Regions from separate parts of the Peribacillus sp. TE19612 genome, predicted to be linked through region 1. Evidence: riboswitches for the same ligand, from Rfam matches in the RefSeq annotation. Region 1 holds a riboswitch; each other region holds the start of a gene.

Region 1 (10,472 bases):
ATTCAGCAACCTCCCTCTATCCCCCGGTGCCATTTCAGCCCACGGGCCAGATTCAAACGCCCTTCGTGCAGCTTTTACCGCTAAATCAACATCTTCCGGACCTGCCTCGGCAACTACAGCATTCACTTCATCAGTTGCAGGATTAAGTGATTCAAATGTTCTTCCAGATATTGAATCAACCCATCTCCCATCAATGAACAATCGATAGTTTTTCCCCATCATCGTTTCCCCTTTCTAGTGGAAATCCCAAAACAACAAACAAAATATCTATTAATACAATAAGGCCGCGCATCATTTTTTTATTGTAAAAAACGGAACTTTCGTAATATTTTGTATGCATTAAAACCAAACAAAAAAGATCCTCGTCACCATGAACGGGATCCTTCAAATGTAATCACTATATAGCAAGAACGTTATATTGGGTTTGAAAATTTCTTTGAAACGGCATCGATGAATTTAGTAGGAGTCAGATAACCAAATTTTTTAAATTCATTAATTAAATGTGATTGATCAAAATACCCATTCTCATTAATCACATCCCAAACTGTAAAAGCCTGTTTATTCAATAACATATGCAGGGAGTTTTGGAACCTCACTATTTGGCTGAATAATTTGGGCGGCATCCCTACATGAACATCGAATTGCTTTCGCAAGTATCTTGTAGAGTATCCGGTCTCAGCAGCTAATTGATTCATATTTACATTTCCTTTAGAAGAATATATTTTGTTCAAGGAATATTCTATTATTGCCGGCAAACCGTTACACGTAAAAATATTAATCCCTATTTCTTCTTTGAACAGCTTTATTCTTCTATGAAAATCCCGTTCAGTTATTAACCTTTCCGTAATGGTAGGTTCAATTTTTAACATATCAGCTAAAGGGATTTGGCGATCGATTACCTCCTTCATGGAATATTTAAAATGCTGGGTTTCCTGCTTAGGCATAAACCTCACACCGAAATATTCACAATTAGCCTGAAAGTTTATCGTTTTGTACTTGAGGACAGTTCCGAACACATCTGCGGAGGGTCTTTCGGGATCGCAATAAAATAATATGTCGATGCACCCATCCGGAATGACGGACATTGGATTCATTAAATCCCGATTGATTTTAAATTGATAGAACAATGTAGTGGAATGGTCAGAATTTCTTTGTTTATATTCTATATAATAATCTGATAGAATCTCGAATTCCGGTTGGAATGGAAAATAGTCGAAGTTATTGAAACTCTGAATGATTCTCAGCTACCATCACGCTCCTTTTATATTACACTGTCACCAAAGCCTTTTTACCACTGCAATAAGCTTGCATTTGCCCCAATTACTACAAGTAATCGATTGGCTGAGTGGTCATCCGCATCACTACACGGGTCAGGAGAGCCGTTCATCATTCTTCCCACCCCTGGCCATTATCAATATGAGCGTTGTTTTTATAATTTTCGACAAGTATTTCCAAATCCCTTTTGACTGAAAGATTTAAAACAATACCCAACTTACAGAACACTTGGGTTCTCTTTTATCTTCGGTGAAAATAAAAGGCTCTGAGAAAAAACTCTTGTTTAAATATTGGTCAGGAACACTGAAATACATGGTAAAATATTCTAGTTAAATCCAGTTTTTAGCCTCTATGTTACGAAAGGAATGTATATATTGGTTTACTTATATGTAATTTTATTTTTCATTTTTGGCTATAGTTTTATATTTACCTTAATTAAAGCTATAAAAGATGAAGTATCCCCACATCTCACTGCAATCCTTTTTCTTGTATGGGCTTCATCAGCAATGATCGTGATGGCAAATTTAATGAGTTTTTAATTAATTCAGGGGACGCTTGTTGAAAGACCGATGGTAGGGGCAGTCTTTTTAATTCTAAGATTATCAGAAAGCAAACCTTATGTAGGCTTGCTCCTCCAGTTTGAGACAAAAGGGGTTCGGAAAACTTATCTTTTATCAAATGATGTTCCCAAACTCCTCAAGTATGGTTTCTAACTAAATGCTATAACAAAGCTGATTGTAGCGGAAGGTACGAGACTCCTGCGGGAAAAGCGCGTCTTGGGAGACCCCGCAGGCGTTAGACGAGGAGGCTCGCGGACCGCCCGCGGAAAGCGAGTGCCTGGAGTGGAAATCAACGTCCAATTGTATAATCCATTAATAATACGTAGGCCCAATCATGTATACCGGGACCCACATTTGTAGACGGAAAACTTATCTTTCATCAAATGATGTTCCCAAACCAACACAACTTCAACTCCTCAAGTATGGTTCCTTACTACATACTATAACAAGGTTGAGTGGAGCGGGTGTACGAGACTTCTGCGGGAAAGCGCGTCTTGGGAGACCCCGCAGGCGCAAGCCGAGGAGGCTCGCCCACCGCCCGCGGATAGCGAGTTTCTTGAGTGGAAATCCACGTCCAAATTGTATAAGCCATAAAAAAATGTAGACAAACTCGATGAAAATCGAATTTGTCTACATTCTGTTCTATAAGATATGGAACTTACTTCTTTAAATGATATGGCACTGTCGTAACAACCACATTTCTTTTATAAAGTAAGTAAGCGCGAATCAGTAAACTTGATTGGTTATGAAGTATATTGTGCCAGCCCTTCTTCGGAATGAATTGGGGGATGATCACCGTAACTTTATAATTGGATTCACTAGCCTTATGTTCTACTGTATCCACAAATTTAGTTAGTGGCTGAATGATACTTCTGTAATAAGAATTCAGTGTAACGAGCCTTACATCCGGCTGCCATTTATTCCATTTTTCTTCGAATTTCTTTTCATCATCTCTTTCAAAAGCGACATAAACGGCAATGACCTGATGTGCAGATAGAGATTTTGCATAATTTAAAGAGTTCTCAACCACATGAGTTATACCCGCAACAGGTACAATGATGATATTTCCTTCAATTGGTAAGGTCGGCTCACATGTTGTAATCCTTAGTTGGTCTCCAACTGCTTCATAATGATTTCTAATTCGATGAAAAATTAAAATGATGATAGGTAAAAAAATCAAAACAGGCCAAACCTGACTAAATTTGGTTAAAAAGAATATCATCGTGACGATAAAGCTAATTATGGCACCAATTGAATTAATGGTTAATTTCATCATCCAGCCTTTTGGCTTTTCGCGAATCCATTTAACAATCATCCCGGTCTGGGATAACGTAAATGGGATGAATACACCAACCGCATAAAGCGGAATGAGATTTTCCGTATGTCCTTCAAATGCGACTATCAAGATGATGGATGCAAGTCCAAGTATGATAATTCCATTGGAATACCCTAAACGGTCCCCTCTGATCGTAAACGCCCTTGGTATGAATTTATCCTTCGCCAGATTTACCGCAAGCAAAGGGAAAGCCGAATATCCAGTATTTGCCGCAAGTATCAAGATCAATGCAGTTGTACCTTGAATGAAGAAATACATGAAATTCCGTCCAAAAATCTCTTCAGCAATCTGGGAGACGACCGTTACCTCTGCGCTAGGAACAACGCTTAAATAATAGGCTAAGAATACGATTCCCGAAAACAAAACAGCTAGTAAGGAGCCCATCGCTATTAATGTTTTTGCAGCATTATTCGGTGCTGGATCTTTAAAGTTCGGGATTGCATTGGAAATCGCTTCGACTCCTGTCAATGCGGAGCTTCCTGATGCAAATGCTCTTAGCAGTATAAATAAACTGATGCCGGCTACCGGAGTCCCGATTGACGCATGCAATTCCGGTGAGATTCCTCCCGTCAGAATCTTGTAAATTCCAACCCCTATCAAGATGAACAAGGCTAAAACGAATAGGTACACCGGATAGGCCAAGACAGAGGCCGATTCCGTAACCCCCCTAAGGTTCAAGATAGTAAGTAGGATGACGAAAATAATGGCTATGAGGACATTATAGTCATGCAGGCCGGGAAAAGCGGACGTGATGGCATCCGTACCAGCAGAAACACTTACCGCGACAGTTAATATATAATCGACCAATAAGGATCCTCCAGCTATCAACCCTGGATTGACACCTAAATTGTTTTTTGAAACCACATAGGCTCCCCCACCATGTGGATAAGCGAAAATGATTTGTCTGTAGGACAAAATCAAAGCGGTTAACAGGATCAATACTCCAATCGCGATGGGGATTGAATACCAGAATGCCGCAGCACCGACCGTGATCAGGACAATCAATATTTGCTCCGGCCCATATGCAACCGAAGACAAAGCATCGGAAGATAATATCGCCAACGCCTTTGTTTTATTAAGCTTTTGTTCACCAAGTGCATTCGATTTTAAAGGTCTCCCAATCAAGAACCTCTTTATAGAAGATAACATAAAGAATTCACCACCAGTTTAATTTATAAGTTTATGTTTCCCAGCTGTAGCAAAAAACGAGACGGAACACAAAAATGCCTACAAGTCATAGCTAAATAGACCTGTAGACATCAATTTTTTTGTCTAACAAGCTCCACCTTCCTTCTCATATAACGCTTACGAGGTTAGCTGTCGGATTCGGACCTAAGAGTAGCCCTACCTTTTAAAGGATTCACCCCTTGGATTGTAAAAACAATCCCAATAACGGGTCCCCCGCACCATAAGGTTTAAGCGATTTAGAAATATGAAACTGTTGATTATCATACTCCCGTGAAATGGAAAAGTAAATGAAAATTTTGCACAGAAATAGAATTATTATTTATAAACGAGGCTTTATTCTTGACTTATATAACAAAAGTCATGCAAACACATGATTCGAAGGTAGGAAAGGAGGAAAGTAAACGTCTAAAAGGGATATTAAAGAGGACAATGAACAAAAAATACATTTCGAAAAAGGAAAAATGATCACCACATGGAACGTGATGGATCAAGTAAAACAGATCTGCCCCAGCTTGGATAGTCATTAAATCCGAATTTTCTCTTTCCGATTCCATTATTAATTCCCGTCCATTTGGGGGCATTATTCCACTGATCTACGCTAATCAGTTCCTTCCTTCTTGAATTGGCCTCAAATTGCTTTTTTTAAAGACAAAGTATTTCTGGCCAAGATAGTTAAGCACTGTATAAAAGATTGTTCCTATCAGAACAGCCAAATTTTGTTGTATGGATAAATGAACGGTTCCTTCCAGTGATTCTGCAATGGCTTGGCCTATAGAATAAGCGGCGGAATAACAAATCAGGATGACGCAAAAGAAACGGGCAACTCCTCGACGCCATTCTATATCGCTTTTAAAGGTAAAAGTCCTGTTCAAAAGAAAACTCGTTACAGCTCCCGTACCATTGCCGATAAAGGTGGAGATCCAGTAAGATAATTCAAGAACATTCATGAGAAAAAGCATGATGGAAAGTCCAACCGCTGTATTGACTATTCCAACCAATAAAAAGCGGATAAAGGAGTTAGTTTGTTTTAGATAGTTTTTCAATACTGTTCCGTTCATTGTCTAGTTGCTCCCGTTTTTTTAAATCGAGCGGATTAAATAGATCAAGATCAACAATATATTTTGGCCGGCGTTTGGATTCATTATAGATTTTACCTATATACTCCCCAATCAAGCCGACAGCAATCAACTGTAGTCCACCGATCAACCATATGGAGGTGATCAATGAGGTCCAGCCAGTTTCGGTCTGCCCATAAAATTTCAACCATAAAAAGTAAGACCCAAAGAGTAAGCTAATGAAAAAGGAAAGACATCCTAGCCATAATACAAGCCGGATTGGTGTAACTGAAAAGGAAGTAATGCCATCAAGTGCAAAAGCAACCATCTTCTTAAATGGATATTTCGTTTCCCCAGCCAATCTTTCTTTACGGTCATAGTAAACAGAATCCGTCTTAAACCCAATAAGCGGTACAATCCCCCGTAAAAAAAGATTCGTTTCATCAAAGCGTTCCAACTCCGTGATCGCCCTTTTGCTCATTAGTCGGAAATCGGCATGATTATAGACAAGGTTGACCCCCATCTTGTTCATCAATTTATAAAAACCTGCTGCAGATGTTCGTTTAAAGAATGAATCAAGGTCCCTTTTCTGGCGGACACCATATACGATTTCACATCCTTCATTGAATTTCCGAATGAATTCCGGGATGACCTGAATATCATCCTGTAAATCTGCATCAATGGAAATCACACAATCCGAGGCTTCCTTGGCTGTAAACAACCCTGCCAGAAGTGCATTTTGATGTCCAGCATTCCGGGAAAGCTTTAGCCCGCGAACATATTCATTATTAATCGTTTCTTTATAAATGATCTTCCACGTTTGATCCTTGCTCCCATCATCGACCAACAAAATTTTACTTTGACCGGAAACAACGTTTTCATCGACCAACCCACTCATCAATCCACAAAGCTGGGAAATGGTTTCCTGCAAAACGCTTTCTTCGTTATAACAAGGTACAACAATCGTTACAATCGGTGAATTCATTCTATTCCCCCCTTTTCACATGACTCTGTATAAATGAATTTTCCATACGCTTCCTTTTTTCGTGAAAACCCTATCCAGCACCAATCCGTTTTCCTTCGCGTTGTTGATTGGGATGGCAGAAAATATATACGTACCGCCTAATCCTTTAAACGCATCCATGTTGAGGTCCAAATTTTCCAGCTCTTTCTTCGAGCCTTTCTTGAACATATAATGCTTCTTAAGCTCATCGGTAAACAGGTAACAACGTCCTCCCCATTCATCAAAGTAGATTCTGATGTTTTTATTCTTAGCCAATTCGTTTTCAATTATTTGACGAAATTGATGTTTGTAAGAAAGCGGATAAAAATTGTTATAGCTATCGAGCGTGTAAAATCCATTATATTGAGCGATTGCGGGATGCAGCCCAATGCTGGCAACACGATACTCTTCTTGTGGACGGTCTATATGATCTTTTATTTCCTGAAAAAGGCTTTCTGAATAGAACTCTTTAAAAGAGGGTTTTTTATTGTGAGTGATCTCTTCATTGAAACCCATTAAAATCAGAATTTGAATGGCGATGAAAATAGAAAGGGTTTTCTTAGCATAGTCGCTGTGTTCCCAAATGATTTTTATCGCGAGGGCAAACCCTAAGTAAATTACCATCGGCCTTAAAAAGTGAAATCTGGCAAAATTAAAGGTATCCAGGGTATGGAACCTTTCCGTTAAAGGAAGCCAGCCTTTATAAAACCAAAATGCGTACCACGCTGAGAGCATAAAATTCAAGCCGAATAAAAAAACGTATACCTTCTCCTGTCTCCACAGTTTTTTGGTCAGAATAATATAAAGGGCAAAGACTGTAATCGGCAGGATGATAAGAGCATGTACAGTCATGACATGCGTATGTCCAAGAACGAAATTTTTGAAAGTAAGCTTAACGACCCAATCCAGCGGCAGCCTTGCGTGAAAATATTCATCTCTGCTGTTTGGCTCCGAATCAAAAATGAATGAAGCGACCAAACGATACTCCACCAAACCAAAAATGACAGTCATATAAACGATCGAAAGAAGAAACTTTATATTCCACCCTTTTCCCCTGATTACATCCGTTAGCCAAAGAAAACCCATTGCAAAAAGGAAAAAGAAAAAGCCAAGCACGATGCTTGAATAAAGCGGTAAAAGTGTAAGGACCAAATAATTCTTCCAAGAATGATCCTTGCTGCGGATATTCAAAAAAGCCCAAAGGGCTAAAGGCATCCCAAGTGTACTGAGCATTCCCGATGGCCAAAATGGGGTAAGGGCAAAGGCTAAGGATGTTCCAACCCTAATCCAACCTGATAGTCTTCCTGTAACCAAATGTTTCTTCAATAAGATATACATACCAAAGAATGCAATAAACCTTGTTAATCCCTGGCTTATTGCATAAGCAACCATTGTCGGAAAAAGAGCATGAAGCCAAACGATAATACTGAACTCACTGCCAAAAGCATTACGGGGCAGGCCATTCATAATCTGCGGAATTCTGGCGTCAATTGCACCGAATAACTCACCGCTTTCTGAAAGGACTTTATACCAGGCAAGGTTGGAATCCAAATTATCATGTACGCGAATATGCGCATTTTCTCCAAGGATGATTAGGGGGGAAAGATATAAAACAATGATGAGTAAGGCAAAAAGGATTTGTTTTCTCTCTTGATTTTCAATTGGCAAAATATCCACCTCTTGATTAAATTCATATATCCATAATATTTGGCTTCGAAGGTAAATCTATTCTTTTTAAGGGATTTATTTTAACCTATTTTGATATAGGTCAACCAATGACCACATAAAATGCAATAAGCATATAAAAGAACCTTAAAAAGGGGCTGGGTTATGATAAGGAAAGCGGTGATTCCAGCAGCCGGTTTAGGAACACGATTTTTGCCTGCTACGAAAGCTCAACCAAAGGAAATGCTGCCGATTGTCGATAAGCCGACCATTCAATATATTATCGAAGAAGCGGTACAATCAGGGATTACGGATATTATCATCGTTACGGGTAAAAACAAACGTGCCATCGAAGATCATTTCGATAAATCGATTGAGCTTGAAATACTTCTGCAAATGAAAGGTCAAAATGATCTGCTTAAGATCGTGGAGAACATTTCCAACATGGTCGATATCCACTATGTAAGACAAAAGGAACCTTTAGGTCTGGGTCATGCAGTTTTATGTGCCAAAACTTTTATCGGAGACGAACCTTTTGCCGTCCTGTTAGGGGACGATATCGTGGATAGCCAGGTTCCAGCTTTGAAGCAGTTAATGGAACGGTATAACAAGGTTCGAGCGAGCATTATCGGATGTAAGGAAGTGTCACCAGCCGATGTCTCCAAGTATGGGATCGTAAACTTCCAAGAACGATATGAGGATTTATTTCTGGTAAGAAACTTAGTGGAAAAGCCAAAAGTGGAGGATGCACCATCAACACAGGCGATTATTGGCCGATATATTTTATCACCTGCGATTTTTGAAATCCTTGAAAACGTAAAGCCTGATCGTAAGGGGGAAATCCAGCTTACCGAAGCTTTAGACCTTTTGTTAGAAAAAGAACCATTATATTCGTATATCATCGAGGGAAATCGTTATGACGTAGGCGATAAATTCGGCTTCCTTCAAGCATCAATAGATTTCGCCATGAAACGACCTGAACTTCGTGATCAGCTAATAAAATATTTAAGGCAGTTGTTTCCTTAATGAAGTTAATATGACCATGCCCAATTACCAAAAAGAGGTGATTGGGCTATTTCCACATCGGATTAACACCCCTTTGGTTGTAAAACGATCCACTTACCATAATCCTCCAAGTAAAATGTTACAGCAGAAAAAGTTGAACAGAGAAAGAATAGTTTTCTATAAGTGAGGTTATGTTGATAACGTATCCTTCATGAATGTTCCAAAACACGATATCCAGAAAGGGTTGTAGAAAAACACATGCACAATAAACCTAATAATCCAATAATATCTGATGAATTTTTAGATCAAGTGGTTAAGGAAATCAATGCACAATTTGGCGGGCCCATCAATGAAAAAAATGATCGTTTCCAACATGGGGGCGATGATGAAAGAAGTTGAATTGAATCCCCCTTCATTAATCTAAAGCTCTCATGAAAAACTCTGGCTATATTCATCCAGAGTCTTTTCTCTGTAACTTTAGTTCTTCAATAGAATTATCCGCCCTTTCTTTAACGACTTGTCCAAACCAATTTAGCTTATCCTCATAGAATGATTACATGTAAGTATTTTAAAGAAAGGGGAAAAACTTCATTGAGCCACGCTGATGATGTCTTCCGCACTTCTCAAATGGTTCCAAAAGGAAGGCTGGTTTCCGGACATACAAAAGAGTTTCAAACAGATCCGATTGGGTTTCTGACCCGATTGTCCAAGGAATATGGGGAAGTCGCTAAATTCCGTTTAGGCCCATTCCAAAATGTTTATCACGTTTTAAATCCTGATCTAATCAAACAAATACTTGTAACAAAACAACAATCTTTCGCCAAATCCAAGGACTTCAATCTTTTAAAACCGCTTATCGGTGAAGGTCTGCTTACAAGCGAAAAAGACTTTCATATGCGACAGAGAAGGCTTATCCAACCCTCTTTCAAAAAGACTCATATTAGCCAATACGCCAAGGATATGATTGATATCACAATGGATTATATATCAACTTGGCAACATGATGATGAACGGATTATAACGAAGGATATGATGAACATCACTCTCGGGATAATCAGCAAGACCATGTTCAGCATGGAATTCAAGGATGGATATGAAATCGTTGGGAAACCTCTGGAAACTGCATTGAGAATAACAGTCAAAAGGATGAGAAAGATTTTCCGTATGCCATTATGGGTACCGACTAAAATCAACCGTGAATATAAAAAGGCGATACAAAGGCTTGATAAAGTGATTTACGGCATTATTGAAAAACGGAAGAACGACACAGTAAAACATGAAGACATGCTAGGGATCTTGATGGACGCCCGTGATGCCGTCGACGGGTTAGGCATGACAAGCCATCAGGTCCGTGATGAATTAATGACTATTTTTCTTGCCGGTCA
Region 2 (10,472 bases), on a different contig from region 1:
TTTTTCGCCAGGAGTGTCGCATATTTCTTCCATCCAATAAGGATTACAGGTGAAAAACTTAAAGGATAAACTAGTCTTAAACATAATTCGGGATGAGATCAGCCTGCAGTTTTTATTTTAAAAAACGTTCCAGTTGATTGGAACGTAAGGTACGAGACTCCTGCGGGAAAAGCGTGGCCATGGGAGACCCCGCAGGCGACGCCGAGGGCGGACCGCCCGCGGAAAGCGAGTGCCTGGAGTGGAAATCAACGATCAGATTTACTAATCCTCAAAAACGTGCGAAACCATATACCTTAGGGTATTTATATATCATGATAACAAAGCGGATAACCAAGTGCGAAATGAGGAAGGAAAATAACTGATGAAGACCACAATAAATGAAGTCTCGAAAGAAAATGTAACGGATATTTTGAAATTGCGAATAAACGAAAAGCAAAAGGCTTACATCGAAACGACTGAACAATGTTTAAAAGACGCTAAGGAATGTAAATATTACAGGCCAGTTGGGCTCTATTATGATGATATCTTGGTCGGCTTTGCGATGTATGGATTTTTCCCTGGGGAAGGCGAAAATGGCAGAGCGTGGTTAGACCGCTTTTTCATTGACGCTGCACATCAGGGTTTCGGGCTTGGAAGTATCATGTTGGAGGCTTTAATAAAAAGAATAATAGAAGAATATGATTGTCCTGAAATCTATTTAAGCATAGTTGAAGATAATCAGGCTGCCCTTCATTTGTATAGGAAATTCGGCTTTGCATTCAATGGCGAATCAGATTATAAGAACGAAAAGCTCATGGTCAAAAAGGTGTAAGTATCTAGATCCCTTTCAACTAAAAGTATGTCAGTAAAAAAAGCCGCTTCCTCACTTTCCAGGAATCCGGCTTCTTTTGTTAAGTTGTTGATTTCATAGCGCACGGTATTTTTTTAAGCTAATGATATTGATGGTGATAAAAACGATGGCAAAGGCCAGGAGAATGAGCAGATCCAGTAAGACCTCATTGAACGTGAAACCTTTGTACATAATGCCGTTCATGGCATCCGATGCGTAATAGAGAGGCATGACCTTGCCGATTTTTTGGAGCCAGTCTGACATGCCATCCAATGGGAAAATCCCTGTAAAGAAGACTTGCGGCACGATGACCAACGGAATGAATTGTACCATTTGGAATTCAGATGTCGCGAAACTCGATAGTAATGTACCAAGCGATAATGCAACGAGCGCAACCAGTATATTCGTCAGTAAAACGAGCCAAATGGAGCCAACAAGGACGATATCCAATACATTGACAGCATATAGCACGACAATTATGGTTTGAACGAGAGCAAATAAGCCATATCCGATCACATAGCCCGCTACGATTTCGTGTCTTTTAATCGGGGTGGCAAGCAGCCGTTCCAACGTACCACTTGTACGCTCCTTCAAAAGCGCAATCCCCGCTATTAAAAATACAAAGAAGAAAACGAAAAAGCTGACGAGCATCGGACTGAAGGTATCAAAACCCTTTGTGTTGGCATCTCCGTAAACAAATTTCTCCTCAATTGAAGGAGTGTTTTTTTCATTCCCTTGCAAGCCTTGCATCATTTGCATTTGAACGGCCTTTGCCCGGGTCGGTTCGTCGTTCAAAAGTGTGAGTTTCATTTTGCCATTTTCAACATGCAGCCAGCCATCCGTATCCTTTTCAATCATCTTTTCCTGTGAGAATTCCTCAGCAGCCGTCACTTGAAAATCCGCTTTTTTCAATGCTTTAACGATCGTTTCATCACTGCCTGTAACAACGATTTTCATATCACTTGCCTCTGTATCGAAAATAAAATACATGAGCGTTAAAATGAGCAATGGAGCCAGGAAAAATAAAGCGAGCGTCCTTCGATCCCGGCGCATCTGCTGGGTAATACGAGTAACAAGAGAGGCAATTCTCATTTTAGGCTGCCTCCAATCCTTAAAAAAACATCATCAAGCGTTTCCGCGGCAAATTGAGTTTTTAAAGCTGCAGGGGTTCCTGCCGCGATGATTTCACCTTCACGCAGCATCGCCAGTTTATCGCATCGCTCCGCTTCATCCATCACATGCGTCGTGATGATGATCGTCTTATCATCTTCATTCCTTAAACGCTCAAGTTCCTCCCAAATCGATTGTTTCAGCAAAGGGTCTATTCCTACTGTCGGTTCATCCAAAATGAGAATCTCCGGATTTTGGATGAGTGCAACCGCAAGTGAAAGACGGCGTTTCATTCCCCCTGAATAATGGGCAACCCGAACGTTTAAATCATTCGTCAGCTGTACGATTTCAGCTGCATATTGAATGCGTTCCCTTCGTTCCTTTTTCGAAAAACGGTATAGCTTCGCAAAAAATTCGAGGTTTTCAGCTCCCGTCAGTTCTGTATATAAAGCATCGGACTGTGCCATATAGCCGACATCCATTAACAGGGCTTCATTTGGCACTTCATGATTCAGAACCGTGACTTTACCCGCATCGGGCTTAATCAATCCGACAATCATTTTAATCAAGGTCGTCTTTCCGCATCCGGATGGACCTAACAAGCCAAAAATTCCGCTTTTTTCAATATTCAGGCTCAATGGCTGAATGACCTTCTTCTGCTGAAAACCCTTAGCAATTCCATCAATGGAAATCGCATTTTTCATTGCACACACATCCTCCCTCTTTAATTAACACGGTGTTGAGTGTATCATCATTCTAAGGTAGCATTCGGTCTAATACAATCAACACATTTGGAAAAATGTTTAGTGAAGGAGACATTCCATGGCATCGATTCATGAGGATATGGTACAAAAGACGAAAAAGCAGATACAACATCATTTTATTGCACTTATTGAAGCAGAGGGGTTCTCACATGTATCCGTGAAGAAAATTGCAGAGCGTGCCAATATTAATCGGGGCACATTCTATTTGCATTACACAGATAAATATGAATTGATGGATCACTTACAGCAGGAATTGTTACATGAACTTCAAACTCGCATTACTGCCATTTTGCCTAAAGAGGCTTTTTTGGCTCTTAATCAACAGCAACTTTATCCGCCTTTCATAGCGATTTTTCAATTCATCAGTGAACATGCTCACGCATTAAGGGCCATTCTTGGTGATCAGGGCGACCCTTCTTTTGCGAAAAAAATAAAACGGGTTTTCGGGGAAGTACTGTTGGAGCGTTTGATCAGCCTTCATCCAGCAGCTAAAGATGAAGCATTCCGCATGTATATGCACGCCTTCCTGACATCGGCGATTTTAGGGGTGATTACTGAGTGGCTGGAGAACTGTGAAGAACAAACGGCGGAAGAAATGGCGAAAATCCATTTTCAAATCTTGAACTTCATCAGCCAATTGCGCACATTCATCCAATGAACGATTCATTAAAGGCATGTGCCATCAACATGCCTTTAAATCGGATTACATCTTTTCCTTCGCTTCTATCTCTACATCACCAACGGCATAATACCTGCTCTTGGAGGTCTTCATACTAAGCATCGACAACCATATGGATAAAGCGAACATGATCATGGAACCTGAAATCACCACGAACCGAATCGAAATGAAATGGGCTGAAACACCAACGATTGCGGTAGTAATGATGATCAATAAAGCTTCTAACAAGCCAAAAACACTTCCGACCCTGCCCATGATTTCCACAGGAATATTATTTTGATAAAAGGTTTGAAAGCCAGTGTTGGCAAAAGCCAATGAAAAGGCAATGATGAAAAATCCGATGGCGGCCAGTGAAAAGGAATTCGAAAAGGCAAAGATCATATAACCTATCGAGACAAATAAAGATCCAAGTCCAATCATGTGCGAGATTTTCACTTTACTGATGAATACGGCATTGACTATGGCACCAGCAATGATGCCTGCCCCGGCGACGCTTACAAGGAATCCGTAATCGCTGTCCGACAAAAGGAGCACGGCCTTGGCAAACGCAGCTTCTTGGGAATCGATGGCCGTTTCCATCACCACCATGCAGCTGAATAAGAAATAAATGAGCATGATATAAGAAGATTTCCGGCTGAAGTCCAGGACGATGCCCCAATCCTTTTTCATGATGGTCCAAGACAGGTAATGATTGGATTGTTCAAGGCGATGATCCTTTTCAAGATTAGGCATGAATAGAGTGATGATTCCGGATAATAATAAGGCAGCCGCGTTAATATAAATCGCTAAAACGGGCGTACCGATCAAGAAAAGGATACCCGCTAGCGCCGGTCCAATCAAAAAAGCTCCAGAATCCATTAAGCTTCGTAATGAATTAAATCGTTTCCTCTGTTCAACGGGTATTAATTTTGTTATATACGACCTAGATGTTGTGCCGAACATGGCCCCTGCCATATTGATCACGAAGACAAGGGAATACATGACCCAAATAGAAGAAGTCAAAGGCAGCAAGGCTATGAATACCGTGCGAAATAGGTCAAGTGCCGCCATTAGATTCCGCTTATTTATCCGGTCAATCACGCTCCCTGCCCACACATTCGTAAATATGGCAGCCATCGGTTTAACGATATAAAGTCCAGCTACCGCCAAGGCTGAATCAGTCATATCCAGAACGATTAAATTAAGGGCAATGAAATAAACCCAAGAACCAAAGTTGGAGATACCTATTCCGCACAAAAGAATGGAAGGGTATTTCCAGGATACCAATGCATTTCTTAATGTCATCGCTTCTCCCCCTTTGAACGTACAATATACAACCCCGTACCCAAGCAATCCGTCTCGGGACGGATCAATTTGCGATGCCACCTTCATGTGTCACCATACATCCCCAACAATCCTCGGCTGTTCTCGGAAAGTGGTCATTTCATTTTACTTTTCTTTACGTCCACATTAATTATTACTAAATTTTAACATTATTGGTCCAAAATTGTATATAACGCAAAAAAACTCATTCAAAATAAATGAGTTTAAAAGCAAAACAAGATATGGATTTTTCGCTCAGCGTTCCTGGATAGAACACAGGGAATTACAATAATTGAATACCGCAAATGAATGTTGGAATCAGTTGATTTACCTTGGGGAAAACAATTTTAAAAACGGATTCTTTTTCTTATCCGTTATCCTTAATTCATTCATGATGATTTGATCCTCATGATCGGCTATCCATTTCCTTAGTGCATCTTTATCCTGGCATTGTGTTAAATATGTTTGGCCACCCTTGCCTGTAGCATTAATAACATATCTATTGAACGTCTTCTCCATAATTGCCCGCCTTTTTAATAAAATGTATTGAATTTAAATAATAATGTACTGCTTTTTCCTTTATCTTTTACAAAAGAAACATAATATATCTATTACAAATTTCGATTGGCAATAGCATGTTCTGCTTGAAATTATTGAATAAAGTACATCGATGCCGGTTATCATAATTGGATTAATCGAACCTATCATAATGTGCTAACTAATATTTGTCAATACGTTTTTTTAATGTAAATAAAACGTAAATTTTCAGTTTTATTAAAGAAATATTTTTTTGCGATTTAGGGGTTTACAACTGCTAAATGATGGGAGTAGAATACGTTTATCAATTTAATACATTTCGGCCAAAACTCATGGTAAATGAGTACGGAGGACCCAATCATTTGGGGTTAATTCTGCCTTGCAGAAGGGATGAGATCAGCTCTTTCGCCATCCTACCCGTCAGCTAACTTCGTCGGCTAAAGCGAAGGAGGTCATAAGACCGCCTATTTCGGGAGCTTTTTTTGCACGCTTTTTGTGGCAATACAGCTATTCGATGTTTTCGCAGGTCTTTTTATTATGCCTTTTAAAAAGATTCGGAATGAGGATTGATGGTTAAGATATTCATACAGTTTTTCACATTTCATTTTTATAGGTAGGGATGATCAATTTGATAAAAGCAAAAAATTTGTTAGATCCGCCAAAAATACTTGTACTCGGCTTCGCCATCCTGATACTTATCGGGTCCTATTTATTGACCCTGCCGATTTCCACTGAAAGTGGGAATGGTCTTTCTTTTCTGGATGCTTTATTCACCGCAACATCCGCTACTTGTGTAACAGGGCTTGTCGTAGTGGATACGGGATCGACTTTCACCACTTTTGGTGAGCTGGTCATCTTAACACTGATTCAGATAGGCGGATTAGGGTTCATGTCATTTGCGACGTTTTTCTTTTTCCTTCTAGGCAAAAAGATTTCCTTAAAAGGCAGGTTACTCTTGCAGGAGTCCTTAAATAATCTATCCATGGCGGGTGTAGTCAGATTAGTGAAACGGCTTTTAATTTTCACGGCCATCATTGAAGGTGTGGGTGCCCTTATCTTATCGATTCGCTTTTCTTTTGACATGCCAACCGGCAAAGCGATCTATTACGGGGTTTTTCATTCCATCTCGAATTTCAATAATGCCGGCTTTGATTTAATGGGTGAATTCAGGAGTTTGACCCCATATGTATCCGATCCCTTCGTAACCCTTACCGTCATCTTCCTCATCACGTTTGGCGGGATAGGCTTTATCGTGATGAATGAACTATACGAATATCGTGACACCCATCGTTTATCCGTACATACGAAGGTGGTTCTGATGACTAGCTTGATCCTTACAATCACAGGTGCAATTTTAATCTTTTTATTCGAGTTCGGTAACGCCAAGACATTGCAGCCTTTATCTTTCATGGGTAAAATGCTGTCGTCTTTATTTCAATCGGTATCACCACGGACGGCAGGCTCCAACACGCTGAATATCCCTGATTTAACTCAGCCTGCATTACTGCTCATCATCTTCTTGATGTTCGTTGGGGCTTCACCCGGATCGACTGGCGGCGGGATTAAAACGACTACATTGGCCACGCTTGTCGGAACGGTTTGGTCACAGATCAAGGGAAAGGGTGATGTGGTTTTGTTCCGCCACCGCATCGTGAGTGAAACGATCTTTAAAGCATTATCCGTTACGTTCATTGGTGTATTCGTGGTTTCCATCATCTCCATTCTGCTGACCATCACTGAAAGCGGAACTGATTTCTTGATGATTTTGTTTGAAGCCACTTCAGCATTTGCCACCGTGGGACTTTCAATGGGTTTGACCCCAGAATTATCACCGGTTGGCCGGCTGCTCATCATTTTCACGATGTTTGCAGGCCGTGTTGGTCCTTTGACTTTTGCCTTTGCTATCGCCATGAGGCGCAAGCCAGATCCGTTCCGACGTCCAAAAGGGAAAATCATGATTGGTTAATAATGAATGAAGGAGTGTAAAAGATGGGAAAACGACAATACGCCGTGATAGGTTTAGGCAGATTTGGAACCAGTGTGGCCCATAGATTATATACGGCAGGCCAAGAGGTCTTAGGTATTGATGTGAACGAGGAAAGAGTCGAGAATGCGGAACTGAACGTTACCCATGCAGTCATGGCGGATACGACCGAAGAAGAGACATTGAAAGCAATCGGAATCCGTAATTTCGATTGTGTCATCGTAGCCATCGGAAATGACATGCAATCGAGCATTTTAACTACCTTGCTTTTAAAAGAGCTTGGAATCAAAAAGGTCATTGCCAAAGCACTTAATAAAAATCACGGTCAGGTGCTCACAAAAGTCGGTGCCGACTGGGTCATCTATCCTGAGAGGGATATGGGGGAACGGGTCGCGAATCAGCTCCTTTCCCCTAATATGCTGAACTATATAGAGCTTTCTAAAGAATACAATATCGAGGAAATCATCCTCCCCATGAGCATGAAGGGAAAAAGCCTCAGGGAGCTTGATTTACGGGCAAAATATAATATCAGTGTCATTGCCATCGTGAGTAATGGAGAAATTATCATAGCACCGTCACCGGATCAGGATATCCATGAAAAAGATATGCTTTTAGTGGTTGGCAATAAAGAAGATCTGGCCGTCTTTGCCAATATTGAATAATCGTTCCGGCTCTTGCTCCTATTTTGAAGGCTAATACATACGAGAAGACCGCCATATGGAGGTCTTCTCGATGAAATTTATAACGAACATGCCCGTGCCCTGGATATGTATGTATTATTTTATCGTACTGATCGCTTGGGCAAGAGTGGACTTTATCGTCACTTTATCAAAAGGAAGTTGAAGCTTAACGGCAGTCATGGCTATTTCCGGCCGAAGTCCTGAAAGGGTTGTTTGAATTCCGATCAAATGCAAGGATTCAATCAATTGAGACAGCTGGTGTGCGGATCCGCTATCAATTGCATGAACGCCAGATAGGTCAATGAAAAGTCTGGAGACATTTTTTTCAGCGCACTTTTGTAAGGTGTTTTCAAGCAAGGACATGCCTCTCGTCGTGTCAATATCGCCTATCAGGGGAAGCAATGCCGTGTTATCTTTAAGGGAAATGATGGGTGTGCTCAATTCATCGATCGTTGCCTGTTGGGCTTTCATGATTTTATTGGCATACCTGTGATTCGCTTCCGTAAACCGCTCCATCACTTCACTGAACACCTTCACCACTATCCGATACCAGGAGTTTATTTCCTCCTGTGTATATTGATCTCCATGCAATTTCACAAACCGGTCAATATAATCCAGATATTGCTCTTGTGTACGGAAAAACTCCCTCAATATAAAATAGATGGGTGTGTTTAAATGCTGCTCATCCTGACCGATTTCTTCAATCCAATCACCAAGCCTCTTAAAGAATTCCCTCTCCTCTGTATCAAAAACCTGAAAGAAACGTAAATGGAATTCATTATTTTGCTGCTTAAGTTTTTTAATCACTTTGGGATCGGATGAGCTATAAACACCCGCACTATCACATTTATTCAATGATGCGTACCATTCCTCAGTCAATTGTGCAGCCACACCCAATAAAAAGGAATATAATTCTTTATTTACGTGCATAAACTCCTCCTATTTAGTTTTTATAAAAAGCAATCGATAAATCTAATTTATCAACAAAGCAAGCATTGAAGACAACTTCTTCCATACTTAAAACCTTATGCTCTCTGATACCTGATGGCCCCCTCTTTCCATATACCTTCCCAGCTGTTTTTGAAACCATGTTTTTTAAAAAAAGATCAGCAAAAGCCTTCATCTATCATTCTGGTAAATCTGCGTTCCCAAAACTTCATAGTGTTTTAATAGTTTACCATTTTTATTTTTTGTTAACAATTCCCACACAAAAAAGGACCTGATCCCAGATCCTCCGTTTAAAACCATTTCGCCTTCTCATTTCCTAAATAAAGCCGTCCATAAACCTTGCACCCCAAAGGTTTCATCCGATTGTTCCATTTTCCTCATTTTCCGTATTTCCACCACTTCGAATTCCTTGAAGATCATTCTGAGTTTTTCTTCGGTAAAACCTAAACCGCCTTTAAGGCTTCTTTGCCTATATACTTCCCAATCTGAAATATCGGAACCACCCAATATGCCGCCTTCGACAAAACAAGTGATCGAATACAACCCCTTAGGCCTTAACGCCTTTTTCACCATCTCCAAATAATTCATCCTTCGATGTGGAGCAATATGGTGAAAACAACCTGAATCATATACGAAGTCATATTGTCCTTTTGCAATATCCAAATCAAATATATTCCCTTGAATGAAGTTCACTTGGACTTTTTTATCTCCTGCCCGTTCTTTTCCCCATTCAAGGGCTTCCTTCGAAAGGTCCACCGCATCAACGGAACAGCCCTTTTGAGCAAGGTAAATGGCATTTCTGCCAGGTCCGCATCCAAGCTCAAGAACCTTCCCTGGCCCAATTAACCCACCATCAAAATATGAAACCAAATTCTCATCAGGGAAATTTTCGAAAAAGGGAACCCCTTTTGTGCGATCTTCATAAAAACCATTCCAGAATCCAGTTGGTTCACGCAATAATGAGTCCAGCATGTTCAACAGATCTTCATAGGTTGTAATCGCCTCCGACAAAACCATCACCTCTTCCATTTTATCCCACCATTTAATTATACTCATTTCGCCCAGTGGCTCTGTAACAGCCGCATCAAAAATGCGTTACATATGACGTTCAGACACCAGTGGACCTTGTTGTTATATAATGCTCACTGGAATTTAAAGGTATCAATGATGCATGCAAACTGCCTTCTGATGATATGATCATTTCTTACTCAATAACCGGATGATCAGCTCATTAACCATGTTAGGGAAGACATGGGTTTTATACATGCATGTCAAATATTACATGTTCTTTACAGCGTATCCGGTTTAGCTTCAAAAAAACAAAACTCAGCTCTATGTGGTATCCTGATGTCCTCACAACCGTTTACTGATGATTATCTTTCTATACATTCCATTCAGCATGATCGGCCGATCTTCTTCAATTTCCATATTCTTCTCATGTCCACTGAACAAGTCTTCAAACCTCAAGCCAATATCCGTTCCTAAAAATCGAATGATCGGCCTCAGAAGCTTTTTGGGCACTGAAAGCCGTTCATCTTTAGAAATAAACTTATCGAATAGTATTATTTTCCCCTCGCCTTTTACAACCCTAATCATTTCCCGAAGACATTCATTGGCATCAGGTACGACGGAAAGAACC
Region 3 (10,472 bases), on a different contig from region 1:
GCTTCAAACAATATTGATGAGCAGGAAAAAAGCAGGTTCGGAAAGATAGGATATTTATTAAGCGCTGTAAGGACGATTGGTGAGAATGCTCCCTTTTCCTATAAACTAGAATATGATGGGAATTTCATTGAAGGGGAAGCCGTTATGATTTTGGTCTTGAATGGTTGTTTTATCGGCACTAATTTATTACCCTTCCCCATGATTAGTCCAGACGATGGGCTCTTTGGCGTTGCCATCTTGGAAAATGCAAGCCTTGGTGCATTTTTAGAAATAATAGCGATGAAACGTTCATGGACTGAAAATATGAGTTCTGACTCTGGGGTGACTTATTTACAAGCAGGTACCTTGACTATTGAATCCAAGAGGCCGCTTGATGTGGATATGGATGGAGAGAACTATAGACAAACTCCTTCGCGCATTAAAGTCCTCGCCCACCATTTGTCAGTATTAACACCAAATTAGTATGAGGATTACATTTGAAGGGAAAGGCTTATGTGTTTTTTTTGTATATTCATTCCTTATTTCTGCAATTGTTTCCAAAATAGGATAAAATGTATGATGATATATCATTTTTTGCAGGAGGACCAATTATGGTGTACCAGGTCGGATTGTTAAAGGGCATTTTAGAGCCTTATCGGAGTCGTTATCAGCTGCAAAATGCAGAGGCAGTCACAAAGCTTGGATTGAAATTAATAGTTTTATATTTACTTAGTCTTATAGTATTTGCCGTTGGGGGATATTTTGGCATTGGTTCAGAATCATTCTCCAAAGAAATCACGAAGATGAGCGCCAATGAATTCGAAGCAGCAAAGTTGCTGATTTTGAGCGGCAATATAATAACAGGAATAATCGACCCTTCCATATACATATTTTTAGCAGCTCTATTCTTTTGGATCGTTACTGATATCCCCTATATAAAATTAGTTATCGTTCAAATGATTCTTTTTGGCTTGCAATTAATGGAAAAAACATTATTGATTCCCTTATTCGTTTTAATGGATATAGGTAGCGATGCCAATCCTTTTTCATTGGGGATCATCAGTCAGTATTTTCTCAGAAGTGATTATTTCATTCACTTTTTCAGCGGAATTACCATTTTTCAATTTCTTATTATTGCTTTGCAATATTTTTATTTAAAGGAATTTACAGAACGTAATAATTATTTGGTCCTTTTAATGATTGTTCTATTCTATTTGGCCACATGGTTTGTTAAAGCCTTTTTAGGATACATCCAAGTAGGCGTATTTGTATAAAGCGGGTGAAATGAATGAGCGGTAAATGGAAAATAGCGGCGGTCTCCATTGCGTCGATAGTGTTAATAACCGTTAACTTATACCTTATTGAAAAAAAAGAAAGCAAAGTGGAACGGACGGTTTTCGTTGAAAACTGGACTAAGGTAAAAAAAGATACAATTACGGATACTATTCAAACAAATGGGGTAATTAAACCAGTAGAAGAGTATGATATTTATTTTGATGCCAAGAAAAATGATTTTAAGAAATTCCTTGTAAAAGAAGGCGATGCGATTACGGCTGGCTCCTCGTTGTTTGAGTATACGACGACCGAACTTGATGCGCTTAAAGCGAATTTGGAAGCGGAGAAAACGGCCGCCGAGGGGGAAATTGCAGGGATTGAGGAATACATAGGGAAGTTGAGGTCTTATCAGGGGACCATGACCAGTGAACCTGAAGCGGCAATTGATGAATCGGTGGAAAAGAACTTGAATATTGATATAACGACAAGCTCTTCAGATCTTATTAAAAGTAACATTGAGCAAGAAATGTACAAGCAGGAACTAGAAAAAAACAGGTTGGATGAAAAAGTGAAAATGCTTGATGCTAAATTAAGTTCGATTGAGGAGCAGTCCAGTGCAATTGTAACGACGAGCGAGGCTGATGGTGTCGTTAAAAATATCAATAAAAACCTGAATAATCCCATTATATCCATTGTTTCGACAAATATGGCAATTGAAGGGAATTTCTCAGAAGAGGAAATGAAAAAGGCTGAAGTGGGTATGACTATAAAAGCAAGTTCCTCTGATTCAAAAAAGGCATTGAAAGGGAAGATAGGCCGTATCCATTCCTATCCCGCTGAAGAGCCATCATTAAAAAAAAATAACAGATTTCCATTTCAGGCTTTAATCGAACCGGAAGGCGAAGAAACGGAACCTTTGTTGGTGGGATCGAAAGTGAATCTTACTGTAATAACCAATGAGAAAGCCGGTGTACCCTCCATTCCGATAGAGGCCGTACAATACCAAAAGCAGCCTTATATTTACAAGTTGACTAATAAAGGCCATGTGGATAAACATTACATTACAAAAGGTCTTAAGGCTGAAGGGAAGCAAGAAATCATAAAGGGACCGTCTGTAGGTGACGTCATCTTGCTGAAGCCGAATGCGGCAGTGAAGAACCATTCTTATTTTATTACCCCGATTCAATTTGAAAAAGTGAAAGCTGGAACTTATAAAAAATTCACCTCTAGGGAAAAAGTAAGATATCTGTTACTTGGCATTCTGGAAAAATAACCGCTTTTTTCACAAGAGAGGTGATGTTAAATTAGGAATTAATTATATCGATATAACTTAATTGATTAAAAATCGGGAAGCGAAATTATAGATACAACAGCCTTTAATGCAGAATATTCAGACATATTAAAAGATTTTTTCTAGAACTGATGCGAATAAATATTTACAGATTATCATTTTTAGTATAATATTTTATTATAAGTTAACTCGCTTAATCTTATTCCAAGAACGGGGGACCCATTTTTGTGGAGTTTATCCGCTAGGGGTGAATTCAGAAATGAAAGGGCATTTGTGTTTCCAATTCCTAACCCGACAGCTAACCTCGTCAGCGTCTTTAAGGGAACATGTGTGAATATTCACGCCAATAAGAAATCGACACATGAAGTGTCTTTTTTTTCGGCGTAAAGACAGAGTTTTTCAAAAAAAGAAAAATTACTTTCTTTTTATTAGTATCTTGTTTCCCTTACCGAGACAAAAATGTTTTTGCATCAAAGACTTTATGGAAGGTGAGGAAAGTAAATGAAGAAATTCAAATTAAGTTTAGCTAGCCAAATTTTCATTGGTTTAATTCTAGGGATTATCGTTGGTGCCATTTTTTATGGTAATGAGTCGGCCCAAAGCTTTTTACAGCCATTCGGAGACATTTTCCTACGAATGATTAAAATGATCGTAGTGCCGATCATCGTATCCAGCCTTATCGTTGCAGTTGCCGGTGTAGGTGACTTGAAAGCGGTAGGAAAACTAGGTGCTAAATCATTATCATACTTTGTTGTCGTAACTATGATAGCGATTGCTGTTGGTTTAATTTCAGCGAATATCATCCAGCCTGGTGCTGGTGTGAATATGAATAACCTGGAACAAACTGATATCTCCACATATGTTGATACAGCAGAAACTAAGCAGCATGAATCGTTCGTAGATACACTTGTACACATCGTGCCATCCAATCCAGTTAAAGCCATGGTAGAAGGCGATATGCTAGCGATCATTTTCTTCTCCGTGTTGTTTGGACTAAGTATTGCGGCCATCGGTGAAAAGGGTAAACCAGTATTCCGTTTCTTCCAAGGTGTAGCTGAAGGAATGTTCTACCTAACTAACATGGTCATGAAATTCGCTCCTATCGGTGTATTTGCACTAATCGGTGTGACTATCTCCAAGTTCGGTTTGGAATCTTTAATTCCGTTAGGAAAGTTAGCGCTTTCTGTTTACGGAACAATGATCTTCTTTGTAATTGTCATTCTGGGTCTTATTGCAAAATTTGTAGGATTCAATATCTTTAGTTTGATTAAACTTCTAAAAGAAGAATTGATTCTTGCTTTCTCTACTGCAAGTTCAGAAGCGGTTCTTCCGAAAATCATGGAAAAAATGGAGAAAGCGGGATGTCCGAAACATATTGCTACATTTGTTATTCCGACTGGATACTCCTTTAACCTTGATGGTTCTACATTATACCAAGCGTTAGCAGCTATCTTCATCGCTCAAATGTATGGAATCGATTTAAGCATGTATGAGCAAATCACGCTAATGCTAGTGTTAATGATCACATCCAAAGGGATTGCGGGTGTACCAGGTGTATCTTTCGTAGTTCTTTTAGCGACATTGGGAACTGTCGGTATTCCTATTGAAGGTCTAGCATTTATTGCCGGTATCGACCGTATTCTTGATATGGGACGTACAGTGGTAAACGTTATTGGTAATTCACTTGCGGCAATCGTTATCTCTAAATGGGAAGGTCAATTCAACCCTCCCTCCAAAAAAGAACTAGAACAACAAGTTTCTTGATACAAAAAATCCAGAGTGAAATGTCACTCTGGATTTTTTTATTGAATGAAAAAGCGCTTCCTTAATTTTTCTCGATGACTGTAAAACTCTGCTTCCTTCAGGTGTTATGGAGGGAACTACTTCTTGACGCGTCTTCCCGGATGTCAAAATACCCCCAAATGCATAAAGCCTTTCATCTTGTTTACCCCAAAACCAAATCATTTCCTCTTCCTCCCAGAAGGTCATGTGTTGTGAAATGAAACTACCTTCAGGCTTTAAAATACGGTTGATTTGACTAATGTCGGGTATTTTGCGCTGGGGATCATCAGCATAAAGGGGAGCGGCCACATGAAATGAGTGAATGAATGATAAAACCATTCATGATCCATTCTTCGAATTCTATATTTTTTCCTATTGGTTAAAATGGATTTTGATTCATGTAATTTAAACGATGCAGATGATGATTAATATTGGGGTTATATAACTTACGTGAAACTCCAAAAGTTTGATAAAATAACATTATTGATTGAGAGCTCGGAGGGGGTCAGGTTATGAAGAATGATAGCAATGATATCTTATACATGTATATGCAGGCTTCCGAACGGTTTGTCCTTTTTAATGGACTCAATTTTCGTGAATTCGTCAATTCGCTTCCGTATACCTTGGATTCGATCTTATTATTGAAACATCAATTCGATGGTGGGGAATACAATTTGAATGTCCTGCTTGAGAGCGCTTCATCTGAAGCTATTGCGAAGCTCGTTAAAGAAAATGTCCGGGCATATGGAGATTTCTGTTGGATCGATTTTGAAGAAGCGGAAGGGCTGGATGAATTGGATGGAAGGGAAATAGCGGAACTTTTATATTTAGGACATGCTAAAACCCATCTGGATCCCCCGTTTTTCCGTAAATTGAATAACCAATTTGTGTACCTTGCCCAGGATGATGGCTGGTTCAATAAAATTTATTTTCGTTCTCTTTCGACATATTATATGATGTTAGGAAGTCTGATTCCGCTAAAGCTGGAGCCATTAAAAGTAGAGAGGACGTGGCTTGGAATCAGAAAGAAAAAAGAGCTGACGGCGATTCCTGCAGAAATCATTGCTTCTTTGGCTCATATTCTGGCAGAGGGGCTCGTTTTTTCCTTTCGGGATGTTAAGTATACTAGAACGAAAATTGAGATACCGGCATGGGTCGTAGGGGATTATTTAAACATGGATGAGATGCATGATTCCTTTTCGGATAGAGATAGTAAGGAGCCCGATGCATTTATTATCTTCAATCGAAAAGAGAAGATTTGGGAAAGTGTTATTAAAAATACACCATCCTCCTAATTTTATTTGAAGTCCTTGAACTTTTTAGGTGTAAGACTTACCGTCTCATGCATAAAAGATAAGAGAGGGAAACGTAGAGGTGTTCACAGGATGTGGCGGTTTTATCCTGTGTTCTGCAAAATAGTAATCATTGGAAAAGCCTCAATGATGGAAGTTTCGCTTTATCCGTTTTAGTGTAAAGTGATACAATGAACATGGTTAAAAGAATATTGGAGGGTAATAACTCATGAAAACTAAACTTGGTTTGCTTTATGGTGGAAAATCTGCGGAGCATGAGGTTTCTATGCAGACGGCTTTAGCGGTCATTAAAGCTCTCGATTTAGCAAAGTTTGATATATATCCGATTTACATAACAAAAGATGGTTCATGGATTAATGGACCAAAGTTAACAGGTCCTGCCGAGAACGTGGAGGCATTGACATTTTCACCGGAAAAATCGAGCTCGCCTCTTGCCTTGCAAGCACATTCAACTGATGAAAATAGTGAATCAACAGGGTATGACGTAATTTTCCCATTGCTTCACGGACCGAATGGAGAAGATGGAACCGTACAAGGGATGCTGGAACTGTTGAACCTTCCTTATGTAGGGAATGGCGTTTTAGCTTCTTCAGCAGGAATGGATAAGGTCATCATGAAAAACATTTTTGCCCAGGCGGGACTTCCTCAAGTGAAATACACTTGGTTCATTCGTTCTGAATGGGAGAAGAATACTGAAAGTGCCATCAAAAAGGTAGCGGATGAATTGGGGTACCCTTGTTTTGTCAAACCTGCCAATTTAGGCTCAAGTGTCGGTATCAGCAAATGTAATGATGCTGATGAACTGGAAAAAGCGGTAGCGGAAGCTTTTCAATTCGATCGGAAGGTCATCATTGAAGAAGGGGTCATTGCTCGTGAACTCGAGTTTGGTATTCTTGGTAATGATGAACCGTCTTGTTCAGTGGCAGGCGAAATCATCCCTAAGAAAGATTTTGCCTTCTATGATTATTCAGCAAAATATGTAGACGGTAATTCAGCGATGGTCATTCCGGCGGAGATAACGGAAAGCGAGTATGCAGCTTTATCCGAAATGGCCATTACTGCCTTTAAGTCATTGGATTGCTCTGGATTGGTTCGCGCAGATTTCTTCTTGACGCATGAGGGGCAAATCTATATTAACGAAGTGAATACAATGCCTGGGTTTACTCCTTTCAGCATGTTTCCGTTATTGTGGAAGCACACAGGTGTCGACTATCCAGCGTTAATTGAAACACTCGTGAAACTTGCCTTGGAACGTCATCAGGAAAAACAACAAATCAAATATACAGTTTGATCATGCAGGTAAAGTATCAGTAAACTCCACAATCCATCAAGCCTTGATTTGATGGATTCCAATCAGCAGGAACCGGTGCGATTTAAACTGGTTTCTGCTTCGTTTGGTTAACGGAGAGCGATTAACGGTTCGATGAATGTAGGAGGAACAAAATGATAAAGAGAACGTTAAAACAAGTACATGAAATGGCAGAGGGATTGAATGATATCAGTCCATTCCAGTCCAAAGGAATTAATGGGGTTACCATCGATTCAAGAACGGTTAAGGAAGGATGTTTGTTCATTCCGCTTAAGGGTGAGCAGGTTGACGGCCATCAGTATGTCAAGCAGGCTTTAGCGCAAGGGGCTGCAGCTTCCTTTTGGCAAAGGGATGTTCCGAATCCTCCTGATGATTTACCGATAATCATTGTCGAAAACACTGAGAAAGCACTTCAGCAATTGGCGCGTTCTTACCGCCAGGAGTTGAATATAAAAGTCATTGGGATAACAGGGAGCAACGGTAAGACCACTACGAAAGATATGACCGCTGCGCTGCTGGCCACTGCCTATAAGGTTCATAAAACAAATGGAAACTTCAATAATCATTTAGGTTTGCCGTTAACGGTGCTTTCTATGGCAGAGGATACGGAAGCGGCTGTTTTGGAAATGGGAATGAGCAGCCGCGGTGAAATCGAGTTCTTATCCAAAATGGCAAAGCCTGATGTAGCGATCATTACCAATATCGGTGAATCACACTTATTGGATTTAGGATCACGCGAGGAAATCGCGAATGCGAAGTTGGAAATTGTCGAAGGTTTGGCGAAAGATGGAACGTTGATATATCATGGTGATGAACCATTGCTTCGCGATCGGATCAAAAAGGATTTTCCTGATTTAAACGTAATATCTTTTGGACGTACGGAACAAAATGATTTATATCCACAGGCCATTAGCCAAGGGGCAGACAGTACCACGTTTACAATCGCAAGCGGTGATAAGGAAATCGGTTATGAGATACCTGTTTTAGGTCATCATAATGTTCTTAATGCGTTGGCTGCCATCTTGGTTGCTAAAGAATTCAATGTAGATGATTCGACGATCCGTAAAGGCCTATCGACCATTCAGTTAACTAATATGAGGATGGAATTGGTTGAAGGCGCAAAAGGGCAGAAAATCATCAATGATGCATATAATGCCAGTCCAACTTCAGTCAAGGCGGCAGTGGAGTTGGTTGAGGGCTTATCTGGATTCGAGAATAAGATCCTTGTATTGGGAGATATGTTGGAGTTAGGGCCGCAGGAAAAAGACTTTCATACGAAAATTGGTGAATTGATTTCCAATGAGCGGATTGATAAGATTTTCACATATGGTCCTTTAGCCGAGTTTATTGCCAAGGGAGCGAGCAAGTCTTTTTCATCGGAGCAGGTTCGCCCTTTTCAAGATAAGCAGGAGCTTATAGAGGAACTTAAGTCGTCCACACAGGAAAATGACATCATACTTGTTAAAGCTTCCAGGGGCATGAAGCTGGAGGAAGTCGTTCAAGCTCTACAAAAATAAAAAATAAAGAAAAGGCCGTTTCTTTTTTGAAACGGCCTTTTTTATTGTGTTTAAAACAGTGTCCCGGCTATAATGCAGATGTCATCGTTAATCACTGAATGCCTCATCCTTGAGACCAATAGCTTCTGAAGAAGGTCATTTGTATCGAGATGGACATTTTCAATGAATTCCCTCTCGATATTGTCAGATCGGTCAATGGCGGAAGGTGTGGGCGTTTTAGACAGTCCATCTGTAAAGATGATGAATCGGCTTCCTGGTTCATAATGAAAGACTATTTTTTTCATGGGCAATTCGGGGATCAGTCCGCTTGGGGTGGCCCCTTCGTTTAAATTGAGAATTTGGTTGGTGCATGGGGAATACAAAAAGGCTGAAGGAAGTCCGTAGTTCACATATTCGATGAGTCGATCCTTTGTATTCACGTATGCGATGAAGGCTGTAATACGAGCATGTTTTTTGTTTTGCCGATTAACTCCTTGAAATAGGTCCTGAATATGTTTGCCCAGTTCCTCTGTTATGTAAATGGGGTCTTTTACCCGTTTGATAAGGTCGGGCATCAAAGCCCTTATGGACATGTTTATAAGGGCTGTGTGGATGCCTTTTCCAAATACATCGATCATGATGAAACCGTATATCCTGTCATCAACCTCCGCCCAGTAAAATAAATCCCCAGAAAGGTCACTCGAAGGCTGAAAAAGGCCTTTGATCTCTATATCTTCATTATTGATCGACAAAGGTAAACTTGAAAGTTGAATGCCCTTTGCAATTCGCAGGCTCCTTGCCGATTTTTGGTGTATCTTTTCAAGCTCTTGCCCCTTCAGTTTTGCCGAAAACAATTGCATGCTGATGTTTTTGAGTGACTTTAATTTAATCCGGACTTCTACTGAATCGGCAGGGACTGCCATGGTTTCATAAAAGGTCTTTTCCGGTAAGGCCTGAGGGGAATCCATTCCTAAAGCGCGTTTGTAAATGAATAAGATAGGGATTTCGTGAGATTCAGCTAAGGCGAATAAAGAAGTTTGCTGCCAAGAATCTTTTGATATGTGTAAAGGCAAAATAAATAATGATTTCATTAAGTCCGATGAATCTTCGAATAGATGACTTTGATTGAGTGGATCCTCCAAAAAAGTGACTTTCTTGTTCATTTTCTTTAAGATTCGACCAAAATCCTTACATAAAGGAACATCTATTGTGAATATGTTCATATAACCCCCCGTTGATTTGTTGATAGGTCAATCATACTGCATTTAGACTTAATTACTATAATTTTTAGACAAAAAGATGTAATTTTCGGAAAAATGAATGATCCCATATACCTGGAAATTCAATCATGATAAGCCCTTTCTTCCAACGGGGGCAACCGTGGAAGGGTGTTATCATTAGATTTAATCCTTCCTGAAAAAGGTTTGTTGAAACTATTTGATTTAAACTCATATCATATTTATAAATGGATGTTCGTTTTGTGAAAAATTCACATGGATATAGTAAGTGGTCTGGAATGGTTTATCCCGAACCGTTATTTTAAAACAGGAATAGGTTACTGAAACCCTCCCAACTGGATTCCTGAAGCCAACTGTCGTTTCCAGTCTGAATCCACTTACGCATGATAGGTTATAGTAACTAAGGTAATTCTGTTGAATAAATCAGCTGTACATTTATCAGGTGGTGATATCCAATTTCACAGTTTTTGAAACGATCCAAAGTTTTAGTAACTCTGAATGGGGCGATATCCTTTATTGCATTAACAGTTTGAAAATGGTAATATGAGTATGAGTTTAAATGTCTTATCATTGATGATTATTTAAATTAATCAGGTTGAGGCAACAAAATTGTATGTTCTTACATGTTTCATGAGTTCATTCTTGAGATTATTTTAGATTAAATAGGCCGCGCGTCTGGTCATATATAAAAGCTGCATCTCTTGGCGGCTTTAGTAGCTATTAGGGAATCAAGCCGCATTTTTAGCGCTTTTCCACTTCTGCAAATCCTCAACGCACCGGGCCTGTTTT

The links. Region 1 has a riboswitch for cyclic di-AMP ahead of ACZ9AO_RS06520 (APC family permease). Riboswitches for the same ligand answer to the same signal wherever they lie in the genome.
Region 2: another riboswitch for cyclic di-AMP. It lies ahead of ACZ9AO_RS21340 (TrkH family potassium uptake protein); the one in region 1 lies ahead of ACZ9AO_RS06520 (APC family permease).
Region 3: another riboswitch for cyclic di-AMP. It lies ahead of ACZ9AO_RS24890 (cation:dicarboxylate symporter family transporter); the one in region 1 lies ahead of ACZ9AO_RS06520 (APC family permease).

Annotation. Positions count from the first base shown of each region.
Region 1 covers NZ_JBWCCL010000003.1:115,361-125,832, reverse strand. The annotation lists gene ACZ9AO_RS06530 (aldehyde dehydrogenase family protein) at 1-219, opposite strand, end outside; gene ACZ9AO_RS06525 (helix-turn-helix domain-containing protein) at 414-1,127, opposite strand; gene ACZ9AO_RS06520 (APC family permease) at 2,494-4,320, opposite strand; cyclic di-AMP (ydaO/yuaA leader) riboswitch at 4,458-4,603, opposite strand; gene ACZ9AO_RS06515 (GtrA family protein) at 4,962-5,417, opposite strand; gene ACZ9AO_RS06510 (glycosyltransferase family 2 protein) at 5,377-6,399, opposite strand; gene ACZ9AO_RS06505 (DUF6044 family protein) at 6,415-8,079, opposite strand; gene galU (UTP--glucose-1-phosphate uridylyltransferase GalU) at 8,248-9,108, shown strand; gene ACZ9AO_RS06495 (bacitracin ABC transporter ATP-binding protein) at 9,346-9,486, shown strand; gene ACZ9AO_RS06490 (cytochrome P450) at 9,679-10,472, shown strand, end outside.
Region 2 covers NZ_JBWCCL010000013.1:136,538-147,009, reverse strand. The annotation lists gene ACZ9AO_RS21370 (GNAT family N-acetyltransferase) at 362-811, shown strand; gene ACZ9AO_RS21365 (ABC transporter permease) at 905-1,921, opposite strand; gene ACZ9AO_RS21360 (ABC transporter ATP-binding protein) at 1,918-2,643, opposite strand; gene ACZ9AO_RS21355 (TetR/AcrR family transcriptional regulator) at 2,762-3,361, shown strand; gene ACZ9AO_RS21350 (MFS transporter) at 3,407-4,666, opposite strand; gene ACZ9AO_RS21345 (hypothetical protein) at 5,012-5,203, opposite strand; cyclic di-AMP (ydaO/yuaA leader) riboswitch at 5,533-5,675, shown strand; gene ACZ9AO_RS21340 (TrkH family potassium uptake protein) at 5,850-7,187, shown strand; gene ACZ9AO_RS21335 (potassium channel family protein) at 7,211-7,867, shown strand; gene ACZ9AO_RS21330 (STAS domain-containing protein) at 7,982-8,815, opposite strand; gene ACZ9AO_RS21325 (hypothetical protein) at 8,829-9,008, opposite strand; gene ACZ9AO_RS21320 (class I SAM-dependent methyltransferase) at 9,143-9,862, opposite strand; gene ACZ9AO_RS21315 (class I SAM-dependent methyltransferase) at 10,187-10,472, opposite strand, start outside.
Region 3 covers NZ_JBWCCL010000023.1:18,250-28,721, reverse strand. The annotation lists gene ACZ9AO_RS24905 (diacylglycerol/lipid kinase family protein) at 1-462, shown strand, start outside; gene ACZ9AO_RS24900 (hypothetical protein) at 591-1,253, shown strand; gene ACZ9AO_RS24895 (efflux RND transporter periplasmic adaptor subunit) at 1,268-2,527, shown strand; cyclic di-AMP (ydaO/yuaA leader) riboswitch at 2,726-2,873, shown strand; gene ACZ9AO_RS24890 (cation:dicarboxylate symporter family transporter) at 3,047-4,309, shown strand; gene ACZ9AO_RS24885 (hypothetical protein) at 4,840-5,622, shown strand; gene ACZ9AO_RS24880 (D-alanine--D-alanine ligase) at 5,849-6,931, shown strand; gene ACZ9AO_RS24875 (UDP-N-acetylmuramoyl-tripeptide--D-alanyl-D-alanine ligase) at 7,084-8,466, shown strand; gene ACZ9AO_RS24870 (PP2C family protein-serine/threonine phosphatase) at 8,517-9,668, opposite strand.